DNA from 2 places in the Mesorhizobium sp. WSM3873 genome. Region 1 is predicted to be linked to the other one. Evidence: riboswitches for the same ligand, from Rfam matches in the RefSeq annotation. Region 1 holds a riboswitch; the other holds the start of a gene.
What was found. Region 1 has a riboswitch for glycine ahead of A9K71_RS05030 (D-amino acid dehydrogenase). Riboswitches for the same ligand answer to the same signal wherever they lie in the genome.

Region 1 (15,092 bases):
AGGGTATTAGCGCTGCCAACATTCGTTGGCTGGCGAGGATTTTTGGCTGCGGTGATCCGGTGGCCACCAGCGAATGGCAGATGGAGCTCAGTGCGGCGCAATCGAGGTTAGCGGCCAAGAGACGAGAATCGAAGAGCGCCGGAAGCAGCGTTGCACGGGAGATTCCAGATACAGCACTGGCTGCGACCTTCGATGACGACACAGCGTCTCCGGCAGAGCTAAAACGGGATATTGACGCCAAGGGGCCGAGGCGGCGTTTTAGTTTGGCGAGGAAATCGGAGGCGTTTTTTACTCACGGATCTCCCCTGAATCTACCAGCGTCAGTGTTTGCGGGTGTCACCGCTCTTGGGTTTTTGTCATATATTACCGGGATTCACAGCGTGACATATGGCCGGGCGGATGGCGTCGTCAAGCAGGTTGGGTTTCTTTGGACAGCGAACTGGACATTCGTCTTCATGGTCTTTTTGCCACTGTTTTTTGCCTTCGTGACCGAGCTAGTGACCTTTTGGAAAGATGAAGGCCGCCCAAAGCTTGTGGGGAATGGCAATAAGATGGAAAGCGACGATGCCTGGGCGCGCAGCGTAGAAGCTTCTTCGTTTTCATATTGGGCGGTTTTTTTGATTTGTGTGCTGTTCGCCGGTCTTTTTCAGTGGATCGGCGTGTGTTTGCTCCCGCTGATGAAGGGCGGTGGCCACTATGCGACGGATTGGGGCTCGTTAGCGATTGTGCGCCCTGAGGTCATATCGGTTCCAGAAGCGATCGTATTCACCGGGCTCGCTTACCTATACATGTGCCTGTGCTTTTATCTGTTCTTCGTAGGTCTCATTTTGCTCTATACGGTCATCCATGATCTTTGGAGAATTGGAGAAGCAGCGAGTAATCAGCCGGAAGTGGATTATCAACACGAGCACAACCAAGCCAGCCTCAGAGTGATGCGCGGAATTTTTCGGTGTACTGTTTTGGGGGTTCTGATCGCCATAGTCATGAAGGTCCAGAGTGCTTACCTGACATCGCGTGGAGAAGATATCGTGGCTTGGTTGGTCGGCGATATGTCGTCAGCCTTCTATGGAGGCAACGACGTGGGCGACGGGATCGCCTATAGGATGCCGACGCATTACAGCAGCTTTCTTATCGTTATTTCGACCTGTGTTGTTTTTGTGTACGGGACCATACGTTTAGGCGGCGGAAGTCGGGTTCAGGTTCTCTTGTGGAAGATGTCGGCGATCGTGGCGTTACTCGTGGCTGGCTACTTGCTGATCGATGCATTTGCTGGCTTTTCGATCCTGCTGGGCGTTGGAGTGCTGCTCGCGACATACGGCCTATTTGATCCCGGATTTGGTCGATGGCGAGCAAGCGAATTAGGAAAAAATCACAGTGTATCATAGCTGGCTTGATCGTTGGGATGAGCGGCGTGCGCGACGCGGTGAGGTAGGGAAGAAGACAACGGACTTCATCCTTGACGCGGACCGCGCCTTTCCGGGCGCGGGGAAGATTGCAAGCATCGAGGAGTTTTGTGTCCTTGCCGACCAGGCCGTGGCTGATCCAGCCTTTTTCGATGAGCCGAGTGAGAGCGATGATTGTTTTGAATGGAAAGATGGGTGGCTAAAATTTCCGTCGGACATTGCGACTGATATCGAACCGAACAATGTTGTTTGGGCGAAAGTCACAGAAAGCGGTTCGTTCGATCAGGCGATGGTGATTTTTCACCATTGGAATGCAAGCGCCCGGAATCGTCAGATTGCCAACTTTTTCTCGCAGCGTGGCGTCACGGTTGTCGAGATTGCTATGCCTTATCACTTCGAACGCAGCCGTCCCGGCTCCGTGCACGCCGACTATATGCTTAGCCCTAATCTCGGTCGAACGATCCAATCTGTAAGGCAGGCAGTGTTGGATGGGCGAAAGCTCATACGTTGGTTGAAAAGCGAAGGCTATGGAGAGATTTCGGTTCTTGGTATGAGCTTAGGGTCCTGGGTCGCGGGGTTGATTGCTGCGCGCGACCAGGCCGTGTCAAAAGCCTCGCTGTTCCTGACGGCGGGGAGTCTAGCGGACATGGTCTGGACGGGCCGCGCGACACGATCGATACGCGATAGCCTTGAGCCTGAGATTGAGCTGACCGATCTCAGAAGGGCCTGGGGCCCACTTAACTTAGAGAATTACACACATAGTCTGGCACGGCCTGATCTCGATCTTCACGTCGTGTTGGCCAAGAGAGACAAAGTGGTGTTGCCGGCGCTCTCGGCGAGGTTCATGCAGAGGCTGGAGAACGCCGGAGCCAGGCTAACTCTTTTGGCATTGAACTGTGGTCACTATTCGCTTGCCATGCCGCCTTACATTTTGTTGGCCGGTTTGAGCTTGAAACGGTTTCTGTCGTGTGCGGACAACTCTGCCCTGGGTTGGCGGCGGAAGCGGTAGTTTCCTCGCGCGGCGCGCACTGCCTTGGCGATCGCCTTGTTTATGGCGTCGAGGTCGCAGTCTTCGGGATGAAATTTGCGGCCGGCCCACCGGCGCATGGCCTTATGCACTTCGTGACCGCTGTCGCGCCATGCTTCTTGGAACTCGGCATAGCCGTGCGGGCCGCCGACGTCCTCTGGCGGCCCTGACCGGCCAACTGCAATGCAGCGAGGATAATTGACGCCTGCCTCGCGCGGAAGGCGTTCCAGGCGGAGCAGATGGCGCCAGTTGTCGCCGAAGTCGTACTCATAGCGGATCGTGATGGGCTGCTCGTCGGGATCGTAGGAAAAAACGAAATCGACCATCCGTAACTCGGTTGCCTTGAAGATGCGATTGGCGGTGAAGCCGTCGTCGTCGAACTCCGGCGCGCCATAGATGATGCCGCCGATGTTGAACTGGTGCAAATGGCTATCGGTCCAACTAAAGGAGGCCTGGAGCACCTCGTGGAGTTGGGCAAGGTTGAGCGCCATCGGCAGTTCGAGGGTGCGGCTAATCCTCGGTTCAATTCCGACAGGCCATCGCTTGGTCTACGCCCAGAAGGTGAAAGGCCCTATCCGAGGGGTGGAATGCGGCGGTCGCGCCCAAAAGCCGCTTTCAGGAGGAAGCCGGGATGCCTCTGTGCCAACCGTTGATGCGCCACCTGAAGTCTCCCGACCTTTTCGGCGCTATCGACCGCATGCCGGCACTTGGAATGCCGAGAGGATGGCACCAGGCATGCCGCCAGAGTTCGCCCATTCCGGTGCAACATCCGGCACCTTCATAGCCGGGCTGCATTGGCTCGAAGAGTAGGTATTGATGCGTGATCCAAAATCGGTCGTCACAACTGCTGTTCTCCGCCTCTGCCAGGAGCTGAATCCCCGTCCGCCACTCTTACAGATTCGCTTTTTGAACCCTCTGGCTCTTAATCGCCGCGCATCGAGCACAATGCGCTCAGAGCCGTGACGGCTGACCTGAACGACGACTGGTCTCTCAAATCTGCTCAAGCCCGACATCACGCTCCCCTCCACCCGGCGGCGACAGGCCGCACTATTTCCTCAGCCGAAATTCGGCTGCGTCCCCGTGGCTAAGCTTGATCGCTCGCGTCCAGTCGATCCCTGGCCAGCCATGAAGTCTCGACAATATTGCCCCTGCACCAGCGTTACAAAGCCGCGGAATTCTACGCCTGCACTTTTTCGCTGCCCGCCTTACACGCAGCGATCCACTGCATGGCGGAGGTTGGATCCTCCAATATGGCGGCTCGCTTCGCAAAGCCGACAAAGGCATTGCAGGCAGCGCTTACAAATGTGCATGAAATATATGCGTCGTAACACGCCCTAAGAGCGGTCTCTTAGGTCGAATCCCTGCGATCCTTCAGGCGCATATTATGGAACTGACAAACCCCATTCGAAATCAATGTCTTATTGCGGTGCCGAGGTGCCGATAATATCCATTATGTTAAATCGAGCCAGATGGGCGAGCAGCACTGCCTCCGCTCAGCTTTTAGCCGAACTGATCTCATGTAGGTGCGGTGTCAACCGCTTATCGGCGTGCTAGGACCACTCTGAGCCGATTTCTTGAAATTGGGCACATTGGGCTCATATCAGTCAGAGAAACCGGAAAAATGGTCCGTACATTTCAGCACAGATGTGGAAATGGCGATCAATGGTATGGCTATCATCGTATAGCTGCAGTGTTCGAAAGGCTGGACGGGAGAGATCGGCAACTGCCGACGCCGACGGAGCAACCCCCCAAGGAAACTCTCAGGCAAAAGTGACCGCACCGCCGAACAATCTGGAGAGAGACGCTTCGAGCGTCCACCGAAGGGGAAAGCCGGCAGGTCCGGTTAAGCTCTCAGGTACCCGAGACAGATTTGGGGATTCACCGCGGGCCGGCCTCGCACCCATTGTACTGTTCGGAGTTAAAATGCCTAAAATTATTGTAATTGGCGCCGGAATTGCCGGTGTGTTGACGGCTTATGCTTTGTTGGAGCAAGGCTACGACGTCACTGTGGTTGAGCGGCGTCGCTATGCCGCGATGGAAACGTCGTTCGCCAACGGCGGCCAGCTGTCCGCGAGCAATGCCGAAGTCTGGAATCACTGGTCGACCGTCCTCAAGGGAATCAAGTGGATGCTTCGGCGGGATGCGCCACTCCTCATGAACCCTGCCCCGTCGTGGCACAAGTACAGCTGGCTGCTGGAGTTCGTGTCCAATATTTCGCGATACCGCGAGAACACGATTGAAACGACCCGCCTGGCTATCGCGGCCCGTAAGCACCTCTTCGAGATTGCTGACCGTGAAGGGATCGACTTTGATCACGTACGTCGCGGGATCCTGCATGTTTACTGGGACAAAGCCGGCTTCGACCATGCGTTGAAGGTGAATAAGATGCTGAACGAAGGTGGCCTCGACCGGCATTCGGTGACGCCCAGCGAATTTGCCGGGATTGAACCTGCAATGCATGGCAATTTTTATGGAGGTTTTTACACCCCGTCGGATTCTACCGGCGACATTCACAAGTACTGCGCGGGCTTGGAGAAGGCCTGCACAAAGCGTGGCGCTCAATTTATATATGACGCTCCGGTGACCCGGATTGAACGCCGGAATTGCTTTAACCTCGTTTGCACAACTGGTGGCGCCGATCAGACGTTGGAAGCCGACGGCATTGTAGTGTGTGCGGGAACAAATAGTCGCGATATCGCTGCGATGTTCGGGGATCGCATCAATATTTATCCGGTAAAAGGGTATTCAATTACGGTGGATTTGGATGGCTCTGCGGCAGATTCCTCGGCGCCTTGGGTAAGCATTCTGGACGATCGGGCCAAAATTGTGACCAGCCGCCTCGGTGCAGCGCGTCTGCGCGTAGCAGGGACCGCAGAGTTCAACGGCGTCAATTTCGACATCCGCGAAGATCGCATCAGACCTTTGGTTGACTGGACGCGGATGATGTTCCCGAAAGTCGCAACTGAACACGTTGTACCGTGGGCAGGGCTGAGGCCGATGATGCCGAACATGATGCCGCGGGTCGGCAAAGGCCGGGTTCCAGGTGTCTTCTACAATACGGGTCACGGGCATCTGGGGTGGACGCTTTCTGCCGCAACATCGGCCATGCTGGCCACGATTGTGGCTGCGGATATTCCGGTCGATGCTCGTTTTGCGGCATAGAAGACGCCCCTACTAACAAGCTCAAGGGAAAATCAAATGACCAAGCTGACATTGGAAGTTGCCAATTCCATCATTAATCGGGCGTGCTCGACGGCAAGCGGGAAGGGTCTTAAGCCCCTGAGCGTTGCGGTTCTGGATGCTGGCGGCCACTTGGTCGCGTTTCAGAAGCAGGATGGGGCTTCAATGCTCCGCTTTGAAATTGCGTTCGGCAAGGCCTACGGTGCTTTGGCCGTCGGTTTTGGCTCACGCTGGCTCGACAAAGCATCATCTGACCGCCCTCACTTTGTATCCGGCCTGACCGCTATATCAGGCGGCAAGATTGTTCCCGTCCCCGGGGGCGTCCTAGTGCGAGACCAGGCCGGTCGGTTGCTTGGAGCGGTAGGGGTTACCGGAGATACATCTGACAACGATGAAGCAGTGGCCGTGGAGGCAATCGAGATTGGGGGCTTGAATGCTCATGCGGCCTGATTCAGGCAACCAACGAAAGGCCCTTGAGCTCATCTGGCAAGCGACGCAGATCTCGCGAGTGATCAGGCACATTTGAAATAGCGTCTGCGGCGCCAGCGCGATTTTGGCATCCTTCGTGCACTGAGCGCCTTTACGATAGTGGGTAGATGCAGCCGCCACGGCCGAGAACGTTTGGATAGACAGAGTTATAGAATGGATCTAGAGGCCTCCTACGGCTTTGCGCCGACCGAGTTCGAACAGCGTGTCGCCCGGGCTCAGCGGCTAATGGGTCAACACCGCCTCGACGGCTTGTTGCTCACTTCGATGGACAACATCCGGTACTTCATCGGTGTCGATTCCACGTTCTGGGAGAGCTACACCCGACCTTGGTTCGTATTGGTGGCTGCTACAGGGGCGCCCCTTGCGATTATTCCCGAGATCGGAAGGGCTATCATCGAGAAGACGTGGATTAAGGAAATCAGAGCCTGGCCTTCGCCTCGGCCCGAGGACGAAGGCACATCTCTCGTTGTCGCTGCGATATCCGACCTGCCCCGGCGACACGGACGGGTCGGGGCTGAGCTTGGTTTCGAATTGCGACTGGGAATGCCGGTAACGCAATTGAATGCGATCATCGGTGATCTGAAAAGCGTCGAGATTGTTGATGGCGCAAGCCTCATTTGGCAGCTCCGCATGATCAAGAGCGCGGCCGAGGTCAGTAAAATCAAAAAGGCTGTCGACATCGCGGGTGCCGTATACGCCCAAGTGCCCGATTTCGTTAAAATCGGCGATACTGAACGTACGATCCTTCGGGAATTCCGCGGTCGCCTCAATATGGGCGGCGCCGGCGCTATCCCGACCCTCATTTGCAGATCCGACGTCGGCGGGCCTTTCGAGATTACGGGCGGGCCAAGGGACCGGCCAATCGCTGATGGCGACCTGCTCTTCATCGACACGGGTACGACCTTCGACGGGTATTTCTGCGATTACGATCGCAACTACCAGATTGGCAGGGCTACAGATGCCCTACGGTATGCTCAAGAGAAGGTTTGGGAAGCGCACCAGATTGGGCTTCAAGCGGCAACAGCGGGGGTTACGGCCGGATTTGTCTTTGAACAGATGGCCAAGGCACTCTCGTCGGGTGGGGCGGACCTCAATAGCAACGGGCGCATGGGGCATGGACTTGGGTTGCGACTGACCGAACCGCCGTCAATTCGACTTGAGGACAATACGATATTGCAGCCGGGCATGGTGCTCTGCATTGAGCCTGCCTTGGAGTACGAGGCCGGTAAAATCGTCCTGCACGAGGAAACAGTCGTGGTCACTGAAGGAAAGGCTCAACTGCTCACAGTTCGGGCGCCGAAGCAGCTAGCGCAGATACGCTGATGGGGTTCTAGTCTAGGCTTTCGCCCGAAGCTCTGTTTGGCGGCGAGGTAGTTAGAGACCGCAGGTCATATGACCGAAAGTTCCCTTGCTACCTCCGCAAACGCCTCAACCGCACGGTCAATGTCCTCAGTGGAATGCGCCGCCGACATCTGCGTGCGGATGCGTGCCTGTCCCTTGGGCACAACCGGGAATGCAAAGCCGATGACGTAGATTCCGCGTTTGAGCATGCGTGCTGCCATTTCCTGCGCCAGGCTGGCGTCCTCCAGCATCACCGGGATGATCGGGTGGTCAGCCCCGGCCAGCGTGAAGCCGAGTTTGCCCATCCGTGACCTGAATCGAGCGGCGTTGGCATTGAGGCGCTCGCGCAGCGCATCGGAGTTGCGGATCATGTCGAACACCTTGATCGAGGCACCGGCGATCGCCGGCATCAGCGTGTTAGAAAAGAGATAAGGCCGCGAGCGCTGGCGCAGCCAGTCGACCACCTGCCTCTTACCAGAGGTGTAGCCCCCGGAAGCGCCGCCAAGCGCCTTGCCGAGCGTGCCGGTGATGATGTCGACCCTGCCCTCGACGCCGCAATGCTCGGCCGAGCCGCGACCGTTCTTGCCGACGAAGCCGACCGCGTGGCTGTCGTCGACCATGACCATCGCATCGTATTTCTCGGCGAGATCGCACACGCCCCGAAGATTGGCGATGATGCCGTCCATCGAGAAGACGCCGTCGGTGGCGATCAGCCGGAACCGACAATCGCGCGCCTCTTTCAGCCGCGCTTCGAGATCGGCCATGTCGTTGTTGGCATAGCGGAAGCGCTTTGCCTTCGACAGCCGTACCCCGTCGATGATCGAGGCGTGGTTCAGCGCATCGGAGATGACCGCATCCTCCTCGCCGAGCAGCGTCTCGAACAGGCCGCCATTGGCATCGAAGCACGAGCCATAGAGGATGGTGTCCTCCATGCCGAGGAACGATGAAATCGTCGCCTCGAGTTCCTTGTGCTCCTCCTGCGTGCCGCAGATAAAGCGCACCGACGCCATCCCATAGCCATAGCGGTCGAGCGCCTGGCTAGCCGCCGCGCGCAGCTCGGCGCTGTCGGCGAGGCCGAGATAGTTGTTGGCGCAGAAATTAAGCACCTTCTGCCCGCCGACCCCGATCTCGGCCGACTGGGTCGACGTGATCACCCGCTCGGATTTGTAGAGGCCGGCCGATTTCAGGCCGGCGAGTTCGTTCGAGAGATGGGAAATGAAAGCGTCGGTCATCGGGCAGACTCTCGGCAGCACAGCCCTCCCCGCGCCGGGGAGGAACGCTCGACAATATATCGCGGTACTATGCGTAATTTACCGCGGTCGACCATGCCGGATCGGCATGCTTCTCCCAATACAGGTCTGTCAGCTGGCGTGTTAGAGCGCCAACCTTGCCGTCCCCTACAACGGTTTCGTCAATCTTGGACACGGGCATGATCCCGCCCGCTGTAGACGTGATGAAAACCTCATCGGCACCCTTCAACTCGTCGCGATCAATGTCGCCGGCGCTGACGGAGAGGCCCAAATTGCCGCATAGATCAAATACGGTCTGCCGGGTAATGCCGGCAAGGACGCCATAAGCCGGTGTCTTCAGGCGGCCGTCCTTGACGGTGAAAACGTTGAAGCCAGGCCCTTCAGCAATGTTGTCGTTGATGTCGACGATCAATGCAGTTTCGGCACCGTAGTCGTACGCATCGAACAGGCCTTTCACCAAATCGAGCCAGTGATAGTTCTTGATGGTCGGATCGATCGACTTGGGCGGAATCCTAACGGTGTTGCTGATGGCGACATGTAGGCCGCGCTCAAGCTGTTCCTTGTTGGCGACCGATCCGAAAGGCACCGCGAATGCGATGAACCTATTCTCCGACCGGCGCGGGTCACGGCTAAAGGTGGGCGAGCCACCTCGCGTGCAAACCATTTCGACATATGCCGACTTGTGCCCAGATAGCGCCACGCAGGTTGACAGGATTTTTTCGATCTCACTGCGGCTGTAGGGAAGCTTCATGCGGAGCTTTTCCATGCCGCGAAAGAACCGGTCCAGATGCAGGTCCAGCCTGAAGAACCGTCCGTCCCATACATGGACAGTGTCGTAGGTGGCATCGGAATGCAGAAAGCCCCAATCCAAGACGGATATTTTGGCTTCGGACATAGGCAGGTACTGACCGTCCATGAATGCTACGCCATGGGGATACTGTCGGTGATCCAGGTGCCGTTGCTCTATGGCCGGGAGAGCTGTTGCAGGTTCGGCTGCAGCAAGTGTCATTCCTGAGTCCTCCAAATCTTTTCAATCCAGGCGCTCGCACACCCGATCACGATTTATCGCCGCAAACCGCTCAGCGGCCCCACGTGCCAGCATTTCGAATGTTGGCGCACCTCAGACCGCCAGCACACGGCGCCGCTGGTATCGACCCGAACGAAGCCTTTTGGGCCGACCGCCGGTCACCCGCGACCAATTAAATCGCAGACTTCGATGCGCTGATTGCGATCAAAGTGGCGCGCCGGCCGCAATGCACGCTTCAAAAACCGGGCGGGAGTGGTGGAAATGTTCAGCCTTGAAAGGGCTACACTAAAACCCGGGGCTCAAACTTCACTCGGTCCAGCGCAATCATGCTCTTGAACTTGCGCACATTGGGATTTGTGTAGAGTTTGGTCTTTACAAAAACGTCGAAGGCCTCGACGTCCTCTACTGCTACTATGAGAACAAAGTCGGCATCGCCTGTGATCATATAGCATTGAGTGACTTCTTTTGCCGCCCTCATCGCTCGCTTGAAGTCGTCGACGAGGTCCAAGCGCTCGCGGTCGAGTTCCACGGTGACGACCACTGTCAACGATTTCCCGAGCGCCTTGGGGTCGACTAAAGAGATATCCGCGGTAACAACCCCGTCGGCGCGTAACCTGTTGACACGGCGCATGCATGAGGCAGCGGACGAACCCACGAGGTCCGCAAGCTCGGAAAACGACAGCCTGTTGTTTCTTTGAAGCGCCCCGAGTATCCGGCGGTCAAGATCATCTATCATCCCTGCACCTCAGATGCGAAACCACCATGTGGCATTAGCGATCCGAAATGCTCGTTGCAAGATCGGACGCGCAACGAAACGCTACCCCATGCAAATGGGACCATCATTGCAATCGTGGTGGAGGCGTGATCGTTTCATTTCAGGCTGATGCGCGTTTTGCCCAAAATGTTCCAAGCGCTTCCGGTAAATCTGCACAACCAGCCGATATGGCCCTCGTCGGCCGACAGGCTCGATGAATGGAGTCAGCATGTTCCCAGTCGAGACGTTTTATCATCTGGCCGACGAGGCCACAGCTTGGCGCCGGCATCTGCATCAAAACCCCGAGCTCGACTTCGCTGTGCATGAGACCGCACGGTTCGTCACGGACAAGTTGGCGTCCTTTGGAATCAACCATATCGAAACCGGCATAGCCGCCACCGGCGTGGTCGCTTTCATCCGGGGCGAAGGCGGCGACGGGCCGACTATCGGCCTCCGTGCAGATATGGACGCATTGCCCATCCATGAAGTGACTGGAAAGGATTGGGCCTCCAGGACCCCCGGGAAGATGCACGCCTGCGGTCACGACGGCCACACGGCGATGCTGCTTGGTGCTGCAAAGTACCTTTCCCAAAGAAGGAGTTTCAGAGGCACCGTCGCGCTCATCTTCCAGCCGGCCGAGGAGGTCGAATTGCCCTCGGGCGGGCTCAAGATGGTCGAAGACGGCTTTTTGGACCGTTTTGGCATCTCCCAGGTCTTCGGAATGCACAACTGGCCAGGGATCGACGTAGGCAAATTCGCGATCTGCGCAGGCCCGATGATGGCCTCCCAGGATGATTTCGATATCGTTGTAAAAGGTCGCGGCGGGCACGCCGCAGCACCGCACCTAGCGGTCGATCCGGTCGTTATCGCCGCCCAAGTCATCACTGGCCTGCAAGGACTGGTGTCGCGCAGCACCGATCCGATCGAGTCGCTGGTGATTTCAGTCACGAAGCTCCGGGCCTCGAATGCTTACAATGTAATTGCCGACGAAGTTGAACTGGCTGGAACCGTCCGCGCATTGGCCCCTTCCCTGCGTGACTTCGCCGAGACCCAGATCGAGATCGTTGCGCGCAAAATCGCGCAAGCTTTCGGGGGCGACATTGCCTACCGGTACCGCCGATCGGTTCCAGCGACCGTGAATGATAGCGCTGCCACTGCTCTTGCCATTAGCGCGGCTCGATGCACCGGCGCGGAAGCGGTAGACGACAGATTAAGGCCGGCGATGGTTGCAGAAGATTTCGCTTACATGCTGCAGGCACGCCCAGGGGCCCTCATTTTCATCGGCAATGGCCCATCGGCCGCTTTGCACAATGGCGCCTACGATTTTGACGATGACGCTATCCGGTACGGCGTGGACTATTGGGTGAACGTCGTGGAGGCTGTCCTTGGGAAAGGTAGCTAACATTTCAAAAAAGCCAGACTTATGGTTGGGGTGTTTCGCCCATCGGGCACATTTGGCGAAATAGCATGCAAAGAGTGCTCCATGATGCCCAGGTACGGTCGGTTGCATCTTTGCCACAGGCAGCCGCAATCAACCACGATCAATCGTGGCAGTAAGAGGGTAGCAAAATGAAAACCAAAATGGGAACAGCCATCCTAGCAGCTGGTATTTCCTTGTTCGCAGGCGCCTACTCGGTAACCGCAGGTCCGCTTTCAGACCGCATTACCGCCGGTCAGCCGATCAGGATCGGGTTCTCGAACGTGCCGATCTATGCCTTTCCGGACGACAAGGGCCAGCCAAAGGGCTTCGTCAACGACGTCGCGCTCGGCATTTTGAAAGACATGGGCCTGACCAATTTCGAGACCACCGTTACCGATTGGGGCGGCCTTATCCCCGGCCTGCAGGCCAACCGCTATGACATAATCACCGGCGGAATGTACATCCTGGGAAGCCGCTGCAAGAACGTTGCATTTTCTGAGCCAATTGCGAAGACCGGTGATGCGTTTCTGGTGCCCGCCGGAAATCCCAAGGGCATCCACAACTACAAGGATATCCTTCAGAAGAACGCTGCATTCGTCACCTATTCAGGTGCAAACCTGATCGAGGCAGCAAAAAAGGAAGGCGTGAGCGACGACCAGATCACACAGGTTCCAGGACCGTCTGAAGTCCTGGCCGCGGTCAAATCGGGCCGCGCGGACGCCGGCGGAATGACCTATTTCGAAGTAAAGGCGATGGCAGATGGGTCGAACGGCGAGTTTGAAGCTACAAATCCCGCGGACTTGCCCGACTGGACACAGAACTGGGTGGGCATTGGGTTTCGCACCGAGGACGCTGATTTCTTGGCCAAGTTCAACGAGGCCTTGAAAAAATACGTTGGGACACCTCGGATGATCGAGGCCGTCAAGCCGTACGGCTTGTCCGAGGTTAATCTTCCTGGTCCCACCACGACCCAGTGGGCTTGCTCAAACCGGTAAGGTACGGCGGATGCGGGCACCCGCTGGGAGCCCGCATCCCGGTCCTGCTAGCGGATAGATTATGGGTTTTCTAGAGTTTCTTGCGCAGTACTGGCCCCGGCTGTTATCAGGCACCTGGGAGACAATCCTTATTTTCGCATGCTCGGCGGTTCTAAGCATCGCGTTATCGATGATTGCAGGCCTCTGCAAGCTTGCGCCAACGCCCCTTCTGCGAGCGGTCGCCGTTTGCTACGTTGAACTGTTCAGAGGCACGTCCCTATTGGTCCAGCTCTACTGGATCTTTTTCGTGCTTCCGCTCTTCGGCCTTACAATTGAGAAGTTTACCGCAGGGTGTTTGGCGATTGGCTTGAACATCGGGGCTTACGGCGCCGAACTGGTTAAAGGCGCCGTTCTTGCAGTGCCAAGGGGGCAGTGGGAAGCCGCATTGGCCATCAATATGGCTCCAGCCCAGCGGATGCGCCGCGTCATCCTCCCCCAGGCGCTGGTGATTGCATTGCCGGCCTGGGGCAATCTCTTGATCGAGTTGTTGAAGGCCACGGCCCTCGTATCCCTGATATCGGTTGCGGACATCATGTTCGAAGCCAAACAGATCAACGGCCAGACATTTCTGTCGGCCCAAGTTTTCGGCGCAGCGCTGGTCATCTACTACATATTGGCGAGATTCTTGCTGACTCCCGGTATGCGCAGTCTCGAGAGACGAATGCGCTCCAAGTTGGGCTCAGCTTGAGTCATGTTCAATTGGGACTGGGATTTCACCTGGCAAATCTTACCGCGGTTGATACACGCCACGGGCAACACCCTCATTGCCGCGCTGTCCGGCTATGCTATTGCTATGGTGCTGGGTCTAGCACTTGCCCTTGTTCAGCGTGGCAATGCTACATTCCTGCGGTGGCTCATTCGTGAACTGATAGAGTTTATCCGCTCGACACCGCTCCTCGTTCAGGTTTTTTTCGTTTTCTACGTTGCCCCACAATTTGGAGTGCGGCTGAGTCCATGGATATCAGGGATGCTAGCCATCGGACTCCACTATGCCTGCTACCTGTCCGAAGTTTATCGCGGCGGGATTGAGGGGGTCGCGCGTGGGCAATGGGAGGCGGCAACCGCGCTGAACATGTCCACCAAACAGACCTATGTTCGTATCGTCATCCCTCAGGCCATCCCGCTCTGCATTCCAGGAATGGGTAACTATCTGGTTGGTATATTCAAAGACACCCCGATGCTCTCGGTGATAGGTGTCGCAGAGCTGATGCACACGGCCAACGCTATCGGCACCGAGAATTACCGTTTCCTAGAGCCTTACACTTTGGTCGGAGTGATATTCCTAGCGATTTCATTGCCTTCAGCCGGCTTGGTGAATCTATTGGAACGGTATATCCGCCATAGGTTAGGAACTTGACATGACCGACCTTATGAACATGCCCCTGCAGCTCGCTGGCGATTCCACGCCCATCGTGAGTTTCAGAAAGGTGCGAAAGGCCTACGGGCCGATCGTTGTGCTTGAAGACCTGAACCTTGATGTGGCGGCAGGTGAAACGGTCACCATCATAGGCCCGTCAGGATCAGGCAAGACAACCGTACTGAGGGTCTTGATGACGCTCGAGACAATCAACGGGGGATGTATTTACGTCGACGGAAAGCCCCTGACCCACATGGAAAAGAATGGGGTGCTGGTCCCAGCTAGCCAAAAATACATTCGTAGCCGTCGCTCCGATATCGGCATGTGCTTTCAGCATTTCAATCTTTTTCCGCACATGACCGCCTTGGAGAATTGCATGGAGGGCCCAGTCCAGGTGCTAAAAATGCCAAAAACCGAGGCTCGTGACCGCTGTGTCGAGTTGCTCGAAATGGTAGGCATGGTGCACAAAATGGATCAGCATCCCTCGAGGCTGTCAGGCGGCCAGCAGCAGCGGGTAGCAATCGCCCGCGCGCTGGCAATGCGGCCGAAGGTTATGCTGTTTGACGAAGTTACGTCCGCGCTTGATCCAGAAGTTATTGGTGAGGTCACCAACGTCATTAGAAAGCTCGTCGCGGAACATAATCTGACCATGCTGATGGTGACGCACCAGATGGGGTTCGCTCGCGACATTTCTGACAGGGTGTGTTTCTTCTACGGCGGCAAGATTGAGGAACAAGGTACTCCAGCAGAGTTGTTTTCTAATCCGCAAAGGGAAAGGACCCAGCAGTTTCTCCACGCCGTAAAGGAAGC
Region 2 (15,092 bases), on a different contig from region 1:
TCGATGCCGAGGCGCAGCGCGTCCTGGCGGAAATCCGCCAGTTTGTCGGTGTTGCTCATGTCGAGCGTCATCGACGCCGCCAGGAACTCGACCGGACAGTGCGCCTTGAGGTAGGCGGTCTGGTAGGAAACGACCGCATAAGCCGCGGCGTGCGACTTGTTGAAGCCGTAGTCGGCGAATTTCGCCAGCAGATCGAAGATGAAATCGGCCTGCGCTTTGCCGACGCCGCGCTCGACGGCGCCGGTGACGAAGCGCTCGCGCTGCTTGTCCATCTCGGCGCGGATCTTCTTGCCCATGGCGCGGCGCAGAAGATCGGCTTCGCCGAGCGAATAGCCGGCAAGCTCCTGCGCGATCTGCATCACCTGTTCCTGGTAAACGATGACGCCTTGAGTTTCCTTCACAAGGTGGTCGATCTTGGGGTGGATCGAGGCCATCTCCTCCTCGCCATGCTTTCTGGCATTGTAGGTCGGGATGTTCTCCATCGGGCCTGGGCGATAGAGCGCGACCAGCGCGATGATGTCCTCGATGCAGTCCGGCCGCATGCCGATCAGCGCCTTGCGCATGCCCGCGCTTTCAACCTGGAACACGCCGACCACCTCGCCGCGCGACAGCATGGCGTAAGTCTCGGGGTCGTCGAGCGGGATGCGGGCAAGATCGATATCCACACCGCGCCGCCGGATCAGCTTCACCGCCGTTTCCAGCACCGTCAGCGTCTTCAGGCCGAGGAAGTCGAATTTCACCAGCCCGGCCTGCTCGACATATTTCATGTTGAACTGGGTGACCGGCATGTCCGAGCGCGGATCGCGGTACATCGGCACCAATTCCGACAACGGCCGGTCGCCGATGACGATGCCGGCGGCATGCGTCGAGGCATGGCGGTAGAGGCCCTCGAGCTTCTGCGCGGTGTCGAGCAGCGTCTGCACGATCGGCTCCTTTTCCACCTCCTCGGCGAAGCGCGGCTCGTTGGCGATGGCGTCCGCCAGCTTGACCGGGTTGGCCGGGTTCTGCGGCACCATTTTGGAGAGCTTGTCGACCTGGCCATAGGGCATCTGCAGGACGCGGCCGACGTCGCGCAGCACCGCGCGCGCCTGCAGCGTTCCGAAGGTGATGATCTGCCCGACCTGGTCGCGGCCGTATTTCTGCTGGACGTAGCGGATGACCTCCTCGCGCCGGTCCTGGCAGAAGTCGATGTCGAAGTCCGGCATCGAGACGCGGTCCGGGTTGAGGAAGCGCTCGAACAGCAGCGAGAAGCGCAGTGGGTCGATGTCGGTGATGGTGGTCGAATAGGCGACAAGCGAGCCGGCGCCCGAACCGCGCCCCGGTCCGACCGGGATGCCTTGCGCCTTCGCCCATTTGATGAAGTCGGCAACGATCAGGAAGTAGCCGGGAAACTTCATCTTCTCGATGATGCCGAGCTCGAATTCGAGCCGCTCGCGATATTGCTCGACCGTGTAGCCGGGCGTCGGTCCGTGCGCGGCAAGCCGCGCCTCCAGGCCCTCGCGCGCCTGGCGCGCGAGCTCGGCGGCTTCCGCCTTCTCGGCGGCGTCCTTGTCGGCGGAGTCGGCGCCGGTGAAACGCGGCAGGATCGGGCTGCGGTTTTTCGGATAATAGGAGCAGCGCATGGCGATCTCGACCGTGTTGTCGATCGCTTCCGGCAGGTCGGAGAACAGCCGCGCCATCTCGGCCTGGCCGCGCAGAAAATTGTCAGGCGAAAGCCGCCGGCGATTGTCTGCGGCCACCACCGAGCCTTCGGCGATCGCAATCAGCGCGTCATGCGCCTCATAGTCTTCACGCTTGGAGAAGAAGGCCTCGTTGGTGGCGACCAGCGGCAGTTCGTGAATATAGGCAAGGTCGAGCGTCGACTTTTCGACCATACGGTCATAGCCGGCGACCCGTTCCAGCTCGACATAGAGACGGTCGCCGAAAAGCTCTTTGAGGACCAGCAGCCGCTGTTCGGCCAGGTCGCGGCGGTCCGCCTTCAGCGCGCTGCCGATCGGGCCGCGCGGGCCGCCGGTCAGGCATAGCAGGCCATCCCGATGGCTCTCCAGCATGGCGCTGGTCATGTGCACCGGCTCGCCGGGCGGCGTTTCCAGATAAACCTTGCTGATCAGCCGGACCAGATTGGCATAGCCGGCCTCGCTGGCGGCGATCAGCACGATCGGCGACATCTCGGGACCGTGCCGGCGGCGGTCGCGTTGGGTGTCGCTCGTTTCGCCGGAAAAGACCAGATCGACCTGGCAGCCGATGATCGGCTGGATACCGTCCTTGACCGCTTTCTGGGCGAATTCGAGCGCGCCGAACAGATTGTTGGTGTCGGTCACTGCGATCGCCGGCGCTTCATCCTTGACCGCGTGGCCGACGATGGCGCCGGGCTGCAGGGCGCCCTCGAGCAGCGAATAGGCTGAATGCACGCGCAGATGGATGAACCTCCGCGCAGGCGTCTCCGGCTGCGTAGCCTTCACGACAGCTTCGCGCTGCAAAGGGTCGCGTGGAAGTCGTTCATCCGCCATGTTTTTTCGCGCTACCTCAAGGACTCATCCGTGCAGATGTATTGTCCCGGACGCCGCGATGCCAGTCCAGTACAATCGACCGCGAACCACAAGGTTGCGGCCTATGTCGCCCTGGCTCAGGCGAACTCCATGATCACAGCGTCGACCGCCAGGCTGTCGCCCGGTTTGGCGTTTAGCTTCGCCACGGTGAGGTCGCGCTCCGCGCGCAGCACGTTCTCCATCTTCATCGCCTCGACCACGGCCAGCGTCTCGCCGGCCTTGACGTCTTGGCCCTCGGCGACGGCGATCGACACCACCAGTCCTGGCATCGGGCAAAGCAGCATTTTCGAGGTATCCGGCGGCAGCTTTTCCGGCATCAGCCTTTCCAGCTCCGCCGTCCGCGGCAGCATGGCTTGAGCCGTCACCGACATGCCCTTCCAGGCGATACAAAGGCCGTTCAGCACTGGCCGGACCTGCGCCGCGATCCGGTTGCCGCCGACCGTGCCGCGCCAGATCGCGTCCCCTGGCCGCCAGTCGGAAGCGACCGTCAGCGGCTCGCTGCCATCGATCGACAGATCGATCTCCATCGGGATCGAGACCATGCCGTCCAGGATGCTGGCGCAAAGATAGTCCGCGCCGATCTTCACCACCCAGTCGCGCTTGAGATGGCCCGAATGCGGTGCCAACCGGCCGCTGAGCCGGTCGAGCCGGTCCCGCCGCAGCAGCTCGATTGCGGTGGCGATCGCGGCGAATACCGCCCTCTCCTCACCGTCCGGTTCGACCGGCGCGAAACCGTCCGGATACTCCTCGGCGATGAAGCCGGTGGAAAGCCGCCCCTCGCGCCAGCGCGGATGCTGCATCAACGCAGCGAGGAACGGAATGTTGTGCTCTATGCCGTCGACGACAAAACCGTCCAGCGCTTCGGACATGGCATCGATAGCCTCGAGCCGCGTCGGCGCCCAGGTGCAGAGCTTTGCCACCATCGGGTCATAGAACATCGAGATCTCGGAGCCTTCGGCGACACCGGTGTCGTTGCGGATCACCACATCGCCGAACGTGCCCTCTTGCGGCGGCCGGTAGCGCGTCAGCCGGCCGATCGAGGGCAGGAAATTGCGAAACGGGTCCTCGGCATAGAGACGGCTTTCCACCGCCCAGCCGTTCAGCTTGACCTCGCTTTGGCTGATGCCGAGCTTTTCGCCGGCGGCGATGCGGATCATCTGCTCGACCAGATCGATGCCGGTGACGAGCTCCGTCACCGGATGCTCGACCTGTAGTCGCGTGTTCATTTCAAGGAAATAGAAGTTCCTGTCCTTGTCGGCGATGAACTCGACCGTGCCGGCGCTCTGGTAATCGACGGCTTTCGCCAGCGCCACAGCCTGCTCGCCCATGGCCTTGCGCGTCTTGGCGTCGAGGAACGGCGACGGCGCTTCCTCGACCACCTTCTGGTTGCGGCGCTGGATCGAGCATTCGCGCTCACCCAGATAGAGCGCATTGCCATGCGCGTCGGCCAGCACCTGGATCTCGATATGGCGCGGGTCGACGACGAATTTCTCGATGAAGACGCGGTCATCGCCGAAAGAGCTTTTCGCTTCCGAACGCGCTCGCTCGAAGCCGTCGCGCACTTCCGCGCTGCTCCAGGCGATGCGCATGCCCTTGCCGCCGCCGCCGGCCGAGGCCTTGATCATCACCGGATAGCCGATCTCGCCGGCAATCCTTTCGGCGTGGTCGGCATTGTCGATCACGCCCAGCCAGCCGGGTACGGTCGAAACCTTGGCTTGGCTGGCGAACTTCTTCGATTCGATCTTGTCGCCCATTGCGCGGATCGCCTTGGGCTTCGGTCCGATGAAGATGATGCCTTCCTTTTCCAGCGCTTCGCAGAAAGAGGCGCGTTCCGACAGGAAGCCATAACCCGGATGCACCGCTTCGGCGCCGGTTTCCTTGCAGGCGGCGATGATCTTCTCAGGCACTAGATAGCTCTGCGCGGCCGGCGACGGGCCGATATGCACAGCCTCGTCGGCCATTTCGACATGCACGGCGTCGCGATCGACGTCCGAATAAACCGCGACCGTGGCGATCCCCATCTTGCGCGCCGTCTTGATCACGCGGCAGGCGATCTCGCCGCGATTGGCGATCAGGATCTTCTTGAACATTCGGATGTCGTTCCTCCGGCGAAGCGGTCCAGTTCTATGGACAATCCCGACGCGCCTCAAGTGTCTCCAGCCCCTGCCCTTCGGCACTCGATGCTTTTGCAGAACGGCGTCGAAAAACGTCGTAACAGACGTTGGCCGCCACCTTCGAACCCGGTAAGGTGGTGGCGAGCGCAAGAAAATGGCAGGCGGTATTCGCCTCGCCGGGCAGGCTCGGCGGCCTGCCATAAAGCTGAGACTTTTAAGATTGCCTTGGGAGGAATGCCTCATGAAAACGCGTGCCGCAGTTGCCGTTGGTGCCGGAAAGCCGCTGGAGATCATGGAGGTAGACCTTGAGGGGCCGCGCGACGGCGAGGTTCTGATCGAGGTCAAGGCGACCGGCATCTGCCACACCGATGAGTTCACGCTCTCGGGCGCCGATCCGGAAGGCATCTTTCCGGCGATCCTCGGCCATGAGGGCGCCGGCATCGTCGTCGATGTCGGCAAGGGCGTGACCTCGGTCAGGAAGGGCGACCATGTCATCCCGCTCTATACGCCCGAATGCCGGCAGTGCCCGTCCTGTCTGTCGCGCAAGACCAATCTGTGCACCGCCATCCGCGCCACGCAGGGCCAAGGCCTGATGCCGGACGGCACCTCGCGCTTTTCGGTCGGCGGCGAGAAGCTGTTCCACTATATGGGCTGCTCGACCTTCTCCAACTTCACCGTGCTGCCGGAGATCGCGGTCGCCAAGGTCAATCCCGACGCCCCCTTCGACAAGATCTGCTATATCGGCTGCGGCGTGACCACCGGCATCGGCGCCGTCATCAACACGGCCAAGGTCGAGCAGGGCGCCACCGCTGTCGTCTTCGGCCTCGGCGGCATTGGCCTGAACGTCATCCAGGGCCTTCGCCTGGCCGGCGCCGACATGATCATCGGCGTCGACTTGAACAACGACAAGAAGGCCTGGGGCGAGAAGTTCGGCATGACGCATTTCGTCAATCCGCAGGAGATCGACGGCGACATCGTGCCTTACCTGGTCAACCTGACCAAGCGCGGCGCCGACCAGATCGGCGGCGCCGACTACACTTTCGACTGCACCGGCAACACCAAGGTGATGCGCCAGGCGCTGGAAGCCTCGCATCGCGGCTGGGGCAAGTCGGTCATCATCGGCGTTGCCGGCGCCGGCCAGGAGATTGCGACGCGGCCCTTCCAGTTGGTCACCGGTCGCATCTGGATGGGCACCGCCTTCGGCGGCGCGCGCGGCCGCACCGACGTGCCGAAGATCGTCGACTGGTACATGGACAAGAAGATCCAGATCGACCCGATGATCACCCATACGCTGACGCTCGACGACATCAACAAGGGTTTTGATCTCATGCATGAGGGCAAGTCGATCCGCAGCGTCGTGGTTTATTGAAGCAATGCCGCATCGGTCGCGGGCTGGAGCCCGCGACCGATGCGGCTCAACATGGGAGGAAGGACGAATGGCGGAAAAATTGCATCCGAAGATCGACAACGGGCTGCCGAAGGAAAGTGCTGCCTTTTCCGGCGGCACGCTGGTCTGTCTCTGCACCAGCAACCCGGTGAAGGTGAAGGTCAAGGGCCAGATCGCCCACAACCATGCCTGCGGCTGCACCAAATGCTGGAAGCCGGAAGGCGCGGTGTTCTCGGTCGTGGCCGTTGCCGGCACCGGCGACGTCACTGTGGCCGAGAATGGCGACAAGCTGAAGGTGGTCGACCCGGCAGCGCTGATCCAGCGCCATGCCTGCACCAGCTGCGGCGTCCACATGTACGGCCCGGTCGAGCGCGACCATCCCTTCAAGGGTCTGTCCTTCATCCATCCCGAGCGTTTCGAGGAGGACGGCTGGTCGCCGCCGGGCTTTGCCGCCTTCGTCTCCTCCATCATCGAAGCCGGCGTCGACCCGAGCCGCATGGACGGCATCCGCGGCCAGCTGAAGTCGATCGGGCTCGAACCCTATGACTGCCTCAACCCCGCCCTGATGGACTACATCGCCACCTGGACGGCGAAGAAGTCGGGAGCCTTGGCGGCCTGACGATTGCGGGATTTCTGGTAAAGGGCCGGCCAACGCCGGCCCTTTGCACATTTGGAGAGACGATGCCAGCACCCATCATCTATGTCGATGCCGATGCCTGTCCGGTGAAGGCCGAGGTCGAGAAGGTGGCGGAACGGCACGGCGTCGTGGTTACCTATGTCTCCAATGGCGGCCTGCGCCCGTCGCGCGATCCGATGATCCGCAATGTCGTAGTCTCCAAGGGCGCGGACGCTGCGGACGACTGGATCGTCGAGAACGCCAAACCCAACGATGTCGTGGTGACGGCCGATATCCCGCTTGCCGCGCGCACGGTGGCGCTCGGCGCGCATGTGCTGGGACCTACGGGCCGTCCCTTCACGCCCGAGACCATCGGCATGGCGGTGGCGATGCGGGATTTGAAGCAGCATCTGCGCGAGACCGGCGAAAGCCGCGGCTTGAACGCCGCCTTCACGGCGAAGGACAGGTCAAACTTTCTCGGCGAGCTCGACCGCATCTTGCGGCGGGCGCTCAAACCCGCCACACCCGGCTGACCCGAAGCCCTTGAGAACCGGCCATGGGCGACGACATATCCCTCAACACGCCGATCCACCGGCACGTGCAGTTCGCTTTGGCTGCGGCCATCGGCATTGTCGCGCTGCTTCTCGCCCTGATGCTGGGGGCGCCGCTGCCCTACTCCATCGGCGCCAACCTCTTCTTCGCCGCTTACACTCTTCTGGTGTTGGTCGCGATGCCGAGGCTCACCGTCCGTTACCTGAGCAAGAACGCGCGTGCCACGGACCTGCCGGTGCTGCTGATTTTTGCGGTCACGCTCCTGGTCGTCGGCCTCGCCATCGGCTCGCTGTTTCAGCTCATCAACCAAAAGGCTGCCGCGCATCCGCTGGAGGTTCTGTTCGCGATGCTGTCGATCCCGCTTGGCTGGTTCACAATCCATGCCATGGCGGCGCTGCATTATGCGCATGTCTACTGGATGGACGGCGACGAGATCGACGAGAAAACCAGGAAGAAGAATCCGGTCGGCGGCCTCGATTTTCCCGGCGGCAAACGCCCGGAAGGCTGGGATTTCCTGTATTTCGCGACCGTCATCGGCATGACTGCGCAAACCGCCGACACTGGGATAACGACCTCGCGCATGCGCCAGGTCGTGCTCGTCCATTCGATCCTGAGCTTTTTCTTTAACACGGTGATCGTCGCCGCCGCGGTCAATCTCGCGGTCAGCCTGGGCAGTCCATAATAAATCCGTGATCGGATGAAACAACGCTTGGGCCGGAGACGTATTGGGAGGAGAACAAGGCTCTGAGAGGCCGCAGACGAGCGAGCCGGGAGGACATCCAGATATGGAGACCGTCGCCAGAAGCGAACCCTCCACCGAGGTAGAAGCATCCACGCCGAAGGACCCGACGCTGATTTACCGGCAATCGGGCTGGACGCGCCTGACCCATTGGCTCTGGGCGTTCTCGCTGTTCTTCATGCTGCTTTCGGGCCTGCAGATCTTCAACGCGCGCCCGCAACTCTACATCGGCAAGGAATCGGGCTTCCAATACAACAATACGATCCTCGAGATCGGCGCCGAAAACACAGACGGCGGACCGCGCGGCTTTGCCAAAATCTTCGGGCATCGCTTCGACACCACCGGCGTGCTCGGCTGGTCCGGCCCTCCCGGACAGGAAACGCCGCGCGCCTTTCCGTCCTGGGCGACGATCCCGTCCTACTACGACCTCGGCACGGCCCGCGTCGTGCATTTCTTCTTCGCCTGGGTGCTGAGCGCAACCCTGCTCCTTTGGCTGATCGCGAGCCTGATCAACGGCCATATCCGCCGCGATCTTGCCCCTCGCCTGGATGACTTGCGCAAGTTGCCGCGCGACATCGTCGACCATGCGAAGCTGAAATTCCACCACGCGCGCGAATACAACACGCTGCAGAAAATGGCCTATGGCGGCGTGCTCTTCGTGCTGTTGCCGCTGATGATCATCACCGGGCTTGCGATGTCGCCGAGCATGAACTCGGTGCTTCCCTGGCTCAATGAAATCCTGGGCGGTCGGCAGACGGCTCGCACCATCCACTTCATTGTCATGGTGCTGCTCGTGCTCTTCTTCGTCGTCCATATGCTGATGATCGTGGCTGCCGGCCCGATCAACGAGCTGCGCTCGATCATCACCGGCTGGTACCGCACCGACCCGCCCGCAAAGCACGACCAGGCAACCGAGAGGAGCGCCTGACATGGCAAAATTCCAGATTAGCCGCCGGAAGTTCTTAACCTCCGCCAGCCTCGGTCTGTCAGGCATCGCGCTGTCGGGCTGCGATGCCTTCGACAGCGGTCTGGGCGTCGGCAGCGGGCTGCGCAGCTTCCTCGAAAATGCCAACGGGCTGACATACCGCGCACAGCGCCTGCTTGCCGGCCGGGACGCGCTGGCACCGGAATTCAGCGAGGCCGACATCCGCCAGCCGCAGCGGCCGAACGGCGTCACCGCGCCTGACGACGACACCTATAAGGGTCTTCTCGCCAATAATTTCGCCGACTGGCGCCTGGAGGTGACCGGCCTCGTCGAAAAACCGCTGTCGCTCACCCGCGAGCAGTTGCAGAACATGCCGAGCCGCACCCAGATCACCCGCCACGACTGCGTTGAAGGCTGGAGCTGCATCGCCAAATGGACCGGCACGCCGCTCTCGCTGGTGCTCGATCAGGCCATCGTCAAGCCGCAGGCGCGCTACGTCATGTTCCATTGCCTCGACACGATCGAGCAAAGCCTGTCTGGCGACATCAAATATTACGGCAGCATCGACCTGATCGATGCCCGCCATCCGCAAACGATCCTGGCCTACGGCTTGAACGGCAAGCCGCTGCCGGTCGAGAACGGCGCGCCGCTGCGGGTGCGGGTCGAGCGCCAGCTCGGCTACAAGATGCCGAAATATCTCTACAAGATCGAGCTGGTCGACGGCTTCGCCAATGTCGGCGGCGGTCGCGGCGGCTATTGGGAAGACAATGGCTACGACTGGTATGCCGGTATTTGATGGCGCTTCGCCTGCAGGCCGAGCACGATCTTGCGTCAGCCGAGTTCAACGCGATTGAGAAAAGCCTCACGGCGACAATCGGCCATTCCAACATCATCCTTTGCAAGACGATGGCCTCGGGCGACTAGGCCGCCTTGCTGGGCCGCCGTTCAGACCAGATCGGGTGTTGTCATCGGCGTCGGCTGCCGAGAGATATGTCGCTGGGAGGTGACAAGGTGTCGCCGACGGGCTATGGATGGCGCGTCGAGGGCTCAGGTGACTGAGTCCTACCTGTTTGCGGGAGAGAACAGCGCAAGCTGTCGCCGAAGGGGAAATCGCCCGAAATCTCTCAGGCAAAAGAACCGTGGACGGGAAAGACAACTCTGGAAAGTCGGGAATCTTCCCGCGCCGAAGGTGTAAGCGCTGCCGACAGAGTTACGGGGCGCGAGTCTCTCAGGCTTCAGACAGAGGGGCACGGACTGGACCGCCAATGGCGGTCGATTGCGTGCGACTCTGGAGAAGACATGACCGGCGAAGACACCAAACATCTACCCCTCGAGGATTTGCATAGCGCCGCGGGCGCGCGTTTCGGCGCTTTTGCCGGCTGGTCGATGCCGCTGACCTATCCGGCGGGCGTGATGAAGGAGCACCTCCACACGCGCGAGCATGCCGGCCTGTTCGACATCTCGCATATGAAGCTGTTCGAGGTCGGCGGCCCGGGCGCCGCCGCCCTACTCAACCGCGCCTGCCCGCTCGACGCCGGCGCGCTGGAGATTGCCCAATCCAAATATACCTTCTTCCTCAACGAGGCCGCTGGCGTCATCGACGACTTGATCGTCACGCGTCTTGACGATGGCCGATTCATGGTGGTGGCCAACGCCGGCAATGCGGCCGAGGATGAAAGGCATCTGCGTGCGTTGGCCGCGGATTTCGATGCCAAGGTCGAGCCGCTCGACCGCGTCTTCCTGGCGATCCAGGGCCCGGATGCCTGGGCGGCCCTTTCGCGAGCCGGTATCGAAACGGGCTCGCTGCTGTTCATGCATGGTGTCGAGCCCCGGCAAAACTGGTTCATGAGCCGCTCCGGCTACACCGGCGAGGATGGATTCGAGATCGGGCTGCCGGAAGCGGATGCCCGCGATCTCGTCGGCAAGCTGCTGCAGGATGAGCGCGTGCAATGGATCGGCCTTGCCGCCCGCGATAGCCTGCGGCTCGAGGCCGGGCTCTGCCTGCATGGCCAGGATCTGACACCCGAGATCGATCCGGCGAGCGGCGGTTTGATGTGGGCGATCCCTAAGGAGCTCCGCGCTTCCGGTCACTTCGTCGGCGCCGACGCGCTGCGCTCGATCCTCGACCGCGGGCCGTCTCAGAAGCGGGTTGGCCTGAAGCCCGATGGTCGTCAGCCGGTGCGCGCCGGCGCCGCGCTTGTCGATGCCGACGGCAATGCGGCCGGCCACGTGACCTCGGGCGGCTTCGGCCCGTCGACGGGCCACCCGGTCGCCATGGGCTATGTCGACACTGCGCTGGCCAAGCCCGGCATCAGACTATTCGCCGACGTCCGCGGGACCAGGATCCCGATCGATGTCACTTCGCTGCCCTTCACGCCACATCGCTACCGCAAAGGATGATATTCCGATGGCAAATACCTATTTTACTGAGGATCATGAATGGCTGCGCGTCGAAGGCGGCGTCGCCACCGTCGGCATCACCGACTATGCGCAGGAGCAGCTCGGCGATCTCGTCTTCGTCGAACTGCCGGAAATCGGCCGCAAGCTCGCGAAGGGCGACACTGCAGTAGTCGTCGAATCCGTCAAGGCGGCCTCTGACGTCTACGCGCCGGTCGATGGCGAGATCACCGAAGCCAACACAGCACTGTCGTCGGATCCTTCGTTGGTCAATTCGGCGGCGACCGGCGACGGCTGGCTCTGGAAGATGAAGCTTTCCAACGCAAGCCAACTCGACAGCCTCATGGACGAGGCCGCCTACAAAGCCCATATCGGCTGATACCAGGATCTTTGAAATGACCGCAGCACCCATTCCGTTCTCGGCCCGTCACATCGGCCCCAGCGTCAACGATGTCAGGGCAATGCTCGCCACCATCGGCGTTCCGTCCGTCGAAACGCTGATCAGCCAGGCCGTGCCGAGATCGATCCGCCTCGACCTGCCGCTCAACCTGCCCACTCCGGCCAGCGAGGCCGAAGCACTGGCCGAATTGTCGGCGATGATGGTGAAGAACACGGTGCTGAAGAGCTTCATCGGCGCCGGTTATCACGGCGTCCATGTGCCGCCGGTCATCCAGCGCAACATGTTCGAGAACCCGGCCTGGTACACGGCCTACACGCCTTACCAAGCCGAGATCAGTCAGGGCCGGCTGGAGATGCTGTTCAATTTCCAGACCCTGGTTGCCGAGCTGACCGGCCTGCCGGTGGCGTCGGCATCGCTGCTCGACGAGGCCACCGCCGTTGCCGAAGCGGTCGGCATCGCACTGCGCCATCACCGCGACAAGCGCACCAAGGTGGCGCTTGCCGGCACGCCGCATCCGCAGACGCTCGATGTCGTGCGCACCCGCGCCGAACCGCTCGGCACCGAGGTCGACGGCGAGACCATCGACGACAACACCGCCGCCCTGCTCGTCTCCTGGCCGGACACTTTCGGCGTCTATGGCGACCACAAGGCGGCGATCGAGAAGGCCCGCGCCGCTGGCGCTCTGGTCGTCTTCATCGCCGACCCGCTCGCGCTTACGTTGACGGATGCGCCGGCCAAGCTCGGTGCCGACATCGCCGTCGGTCCGATGCAGCGCTTCGGCGTGCCGATGGGCTTTGGCGGCCCGCACGCAGCCTATTGCGCCGTCTCCGACAAGCTCACCCGTCTGATGCCCGGCCGCCTCGTCGGCCAGTCGACCGACAGCAAGGGCCGCCCAGGCTATCGCCTGGCGCTGCAGACGCGCGAGCAGCACATCCGCCGCGACAAGGCGACCTCCAATATCTGCACCGCGCAGGCGCTGCTCGCCAACATGGCGACGGCCTATGCGATCTGGCACGGTCCCGCCGGTTTGCAAGCGATCGCGGAGCGCGTCCACACTCTCGCCAACCGCCTTGCGGCGGGGCTGAAGACAGCGGGCGTGGCCGTTCTCGGAGCACATCGCTTCGACACTGTGACGGCGGAAGTGAAGGGCAAGGCAGCGGCAATAGCCGCCGCCGCCGAGAAGACTGGCCGGCTGCTGCGCGTCATCGATGCCGACCACGTCGGCATCGCCTTCGACGAGACCTCGACCGAAGCCGACCTCGAAGCGATCGCGGCGCTATTCGGCGCCAAGCCCGGCACGGTGGCAGCCGGCTCGATGCCCGGTAAGCGGCGCGGCAAGGAGTTCCTCACCCAGCCGGTTTTCCACGAGAACCACTCCGAGACCGAGATAATGCGCTTCCTGCGGCGGCTGGCCGACAAGGACCTCGCGCTGGACCGCGCCATGATCCCGCTCGGATCCTGCACCATGAAGCTCAACGCCGCCGCCGAGATGATGCCCGTGAGTTGGGTGAATGTCGCCAACCTGCATCCCTTCGCGCCGGCCAGCCATTCGGCCGGCTATCGGGCCATGGTCGGCGACCTGGAGGCCTGGCTGTCGGAGATCACCGGTTTCGACGCGGTCAGCCTGCAGCCCAATGCCGGCAGCCAGGGCGAATATGCCGGCCTGCTCGCCATCCGCGCCTATCACCGCGCGCGCGGCGAAGGCCACCGCACCGTGTGCCTTATCCCCTCCTCCGCGCATGGCACCAATCCGGCGAGCGCGGCGATGGCGGGAATGAGCGTCGTCGTCGTGCGCTGCGCCGAGGACGGCAGCATCGACATGGATGACATGCGGGCCAAGGCCAACGAGCATTCCAAGAACCTCGCGGCGCTGATGTTCACCTATCCCTCGACGCATGGCGTCTACGAGGAAGGCGCGCGCCATCTCTGCGCCCTCATCCACGAGCATGGCGGCCAGGTCTATTTCGACGGCGCCAACCTCAACGCCCTGGTCGGTCTCGCCCGCCCCGGCGATATCGGCGCCGACGTCTGCCACATGAACCTGCACAAGACCTTCTGCATCCCGCATGGCGGCGGTGGCCCGGGCGTCGGCCCGATCGGCGTCAGGGCGCATCTGAAACCCTATCTGCCGGGCCATGTCACGGAAGGTTCGGCGCATGCCGTCGCCGCCGCGCCCTTCGGCAGCGCTTCGATCCTGCCGATCACCTGGATGTATATCCGCATGATGGGCGGCTCCGGGCTGAAGCAGGCCACCGAGACGGCGATCGTTTCGGCCAACTATGTGGCGACGCGGCTCGCGCCGCATTTCCCCCTCCTCTACAAGGGCAGGAGCGATCGCATCGCCCATGAGTGCATTCTCGACACCCGCGTGCTCAAGGAGAGCGCCGGCATCAGCGTCGACGACATCGCCAAGCGCCTCATTGACTACGGCTTCCACGCCCCGACCATGTCATTCCCGGTCGCCGGAACGCTGATGGTCGAGCCGACGGAATCCGAGCCCAAGCGTGAGCTCGATCGATTCTGCGAGGCGATGATTGCGATCGCCGGCGAGGCGGCGAAGGTGGCAAAGGGCGAATGGCCGCTCGACGACAACCCGCTGGTCAACGCCCCGCACACTGCCGCCGAGGCATTGGCAGGCGCATGGCCGCATCCATACTCGCGGATGGAAGCAGCCTACCCAGCGGCTGACGTCGATCTGGCAGCAAAATACTGGCCGCCGGTTTCGCGCATCGACAATGTCGCCGGCGACCGCAACCTGGTCTGCTCCTGCCCGCCGCTGTCGGAATATCTCGGCGCCGCAGAGTAGACGGTCAGGGCAAGTTAGGCCGAGCGCAGGGCTGGCCCGCTATCGGGCTGGTCCTCCCGGCGTTGGGCGATCACGCGGTTTCGCCCGGCGCGCTTTGCGGCGTAGAGCGCGGCGTCCGCCTCAGCCAGCACCTCGTCCAGGGTCCGACCATCGGCGGCGCCAAATCCCATGCCGCCGCTGACGCTGCTGCGCAACGGACCACGTTGGGTCGGGACGATTTCGGTGCCGAAAGCGACCCCGATCCTGCTTGCCATATCGTGCGCCTTTTCAGGCGTCATGCGCGATAGGACGAGCGCGAACTCCTCACCGCCGAGCCGAAAGGCATCGACCCCGGCCCTGCCATATTTCTTGATCACCGCCGCGAACCGGCAAAGCACCTGATCGCCGACGGGATGGCCGAAGACATCGTTGGTCGTCTTGAAATGGTCGAGGTCGAACATCGCGATCGCCATGAACGGACCGAAGCTGCGACCGCCGTAAAGCTCGCTGAGCGCCCTGCGGTTCATCAGGCCGGTGAGCGGATCGGTCATCGTCGCGGCCTTGAGCTCGATCTGCGCCTGCAGATGGTGCAACGAAAGCGTCAGCGCGCCGAGGCCGGTCATGCAGG

Region 2: another riboswitch for glycine. It lies ahead of gcvT (glycine cleavage system aminomethyltransferase GcvT); the one in region 1 lies ahead of A9K71_RS05030 (D-amino acid dehydrogenase).

The regions. Positions count from the first base shown of each region.
Region 1 is NZ_LYTM01000005.1:101,623-116,714, reverse strand. Features, by position in the region: gene A9K71_RS05040 (hypothetical protein) at 1-1,385, shown strand, start outside; gene A9K71_RS29850 (alpha/beta hydrolase family protein) at 1,375-2,412, shown strand; partial or broken gene A9K71_RS05035 (plasmid pRiA4b ORF-3 family protein) at 2,328-2,963, opposite strand; glycine riboswitch at 4,212-4,308, shown strand; gene A9K71_RS05030 (D-amino acid dehydrogenase) at 4,354-5,592, shown strand; gene A9K71_RS05025 (heme-binding protein) at 5,629-6,060, shown strand; gene A9K71_RS05020 (Xaa-Pro peptidase family protein) at 6,253-7,422, shown strand; gene A9K71_RS05015 (glycine C-acetyltransferase) at 7,488-8,672, opposite strand; gene A9K71_RS05010 (aminotransferase class IV) at 8,740-9,699, opposite strand; gene A9K71_RS05005 (Lrp/AsnC family transcriptional regulator) at 9,998-10,453, opposite strand; gene A9K71_RS05000 (amidohydrolase) at 10,701-11,873, shown strand; gene A9K71_RS04995 (transporter substrate-binding domain-containing protein) at 12,041-12,886, shown strand; gene ehuC (ectoine/hydroxyectoine ABC transporter permease subunit EhuC) at 12,948-13,613, shown strand; gene ehuD (ectoine/hydroxyectoine ABC transporter permease subunit EhuD) at 13,617-14,282, shown strand; gene ehuA (ectoine/hydroxyectoine ABC transporter ATP-binding protein EhuA) at 14,284-15,092, shown strand, end outside.
Region 2 is NZ_LYTM01000034.1:263,442-278,533, reverse strand. Features, by position in the region: gene dnaE (DNA polymerase III subunit alpha) at 1-2,510, opposite strand, end outside; gene A9K71_RS20975 (acetyl/propionyl/methylcrotonyl-CoA carboxylase subunit alpha) at 2,627-4,639, opposite strand; gene A9K71_RS20970 (S-(hydroxymethyl)glutathione dehydrogenase/class III alcohol dehydrogenase) at 4,905-6,032, shown strand; gene gfa (S-(hydroxymethyl)glutathione synthase) at 6,100-6,669, shown strand; gene A9K71_RS20960 (YaiI/YqxD family protein) at 6,732-7,199, shown strand; gene A9K71_RS20955 (DUF1345 domain-containing protein) at 7,223-7,900, shown strand; gene A9K71_RS20950 (cytochrome b/b6 domain-containing protein) at 8,004-8,885, shown strand; gene A9K71_RS20945 (molybdopterin-binding protein) at 8,887-9,678, shown strand; gene A9K71_RS32935 (hypothetical protein) at 9,678-9,806, shown strand; glycine riboswitch at 9,946-10,032, shown strand; gene gcvT (glycine cleavage system aminomethyltransferase GcvT) at 10,182-11,282, shown strand; gene gcvH (glycine cleavage system protein GcvH) at 11,290-11,658, shown strand; gene gcvP (aminomethyl-transferring glycine dehydrogenase) at 11,675-14,485, shown strand; gene A9K71_RS20925 (GGDEF domain-containing protein) at 14,500-15,092, opposite strand, start outside.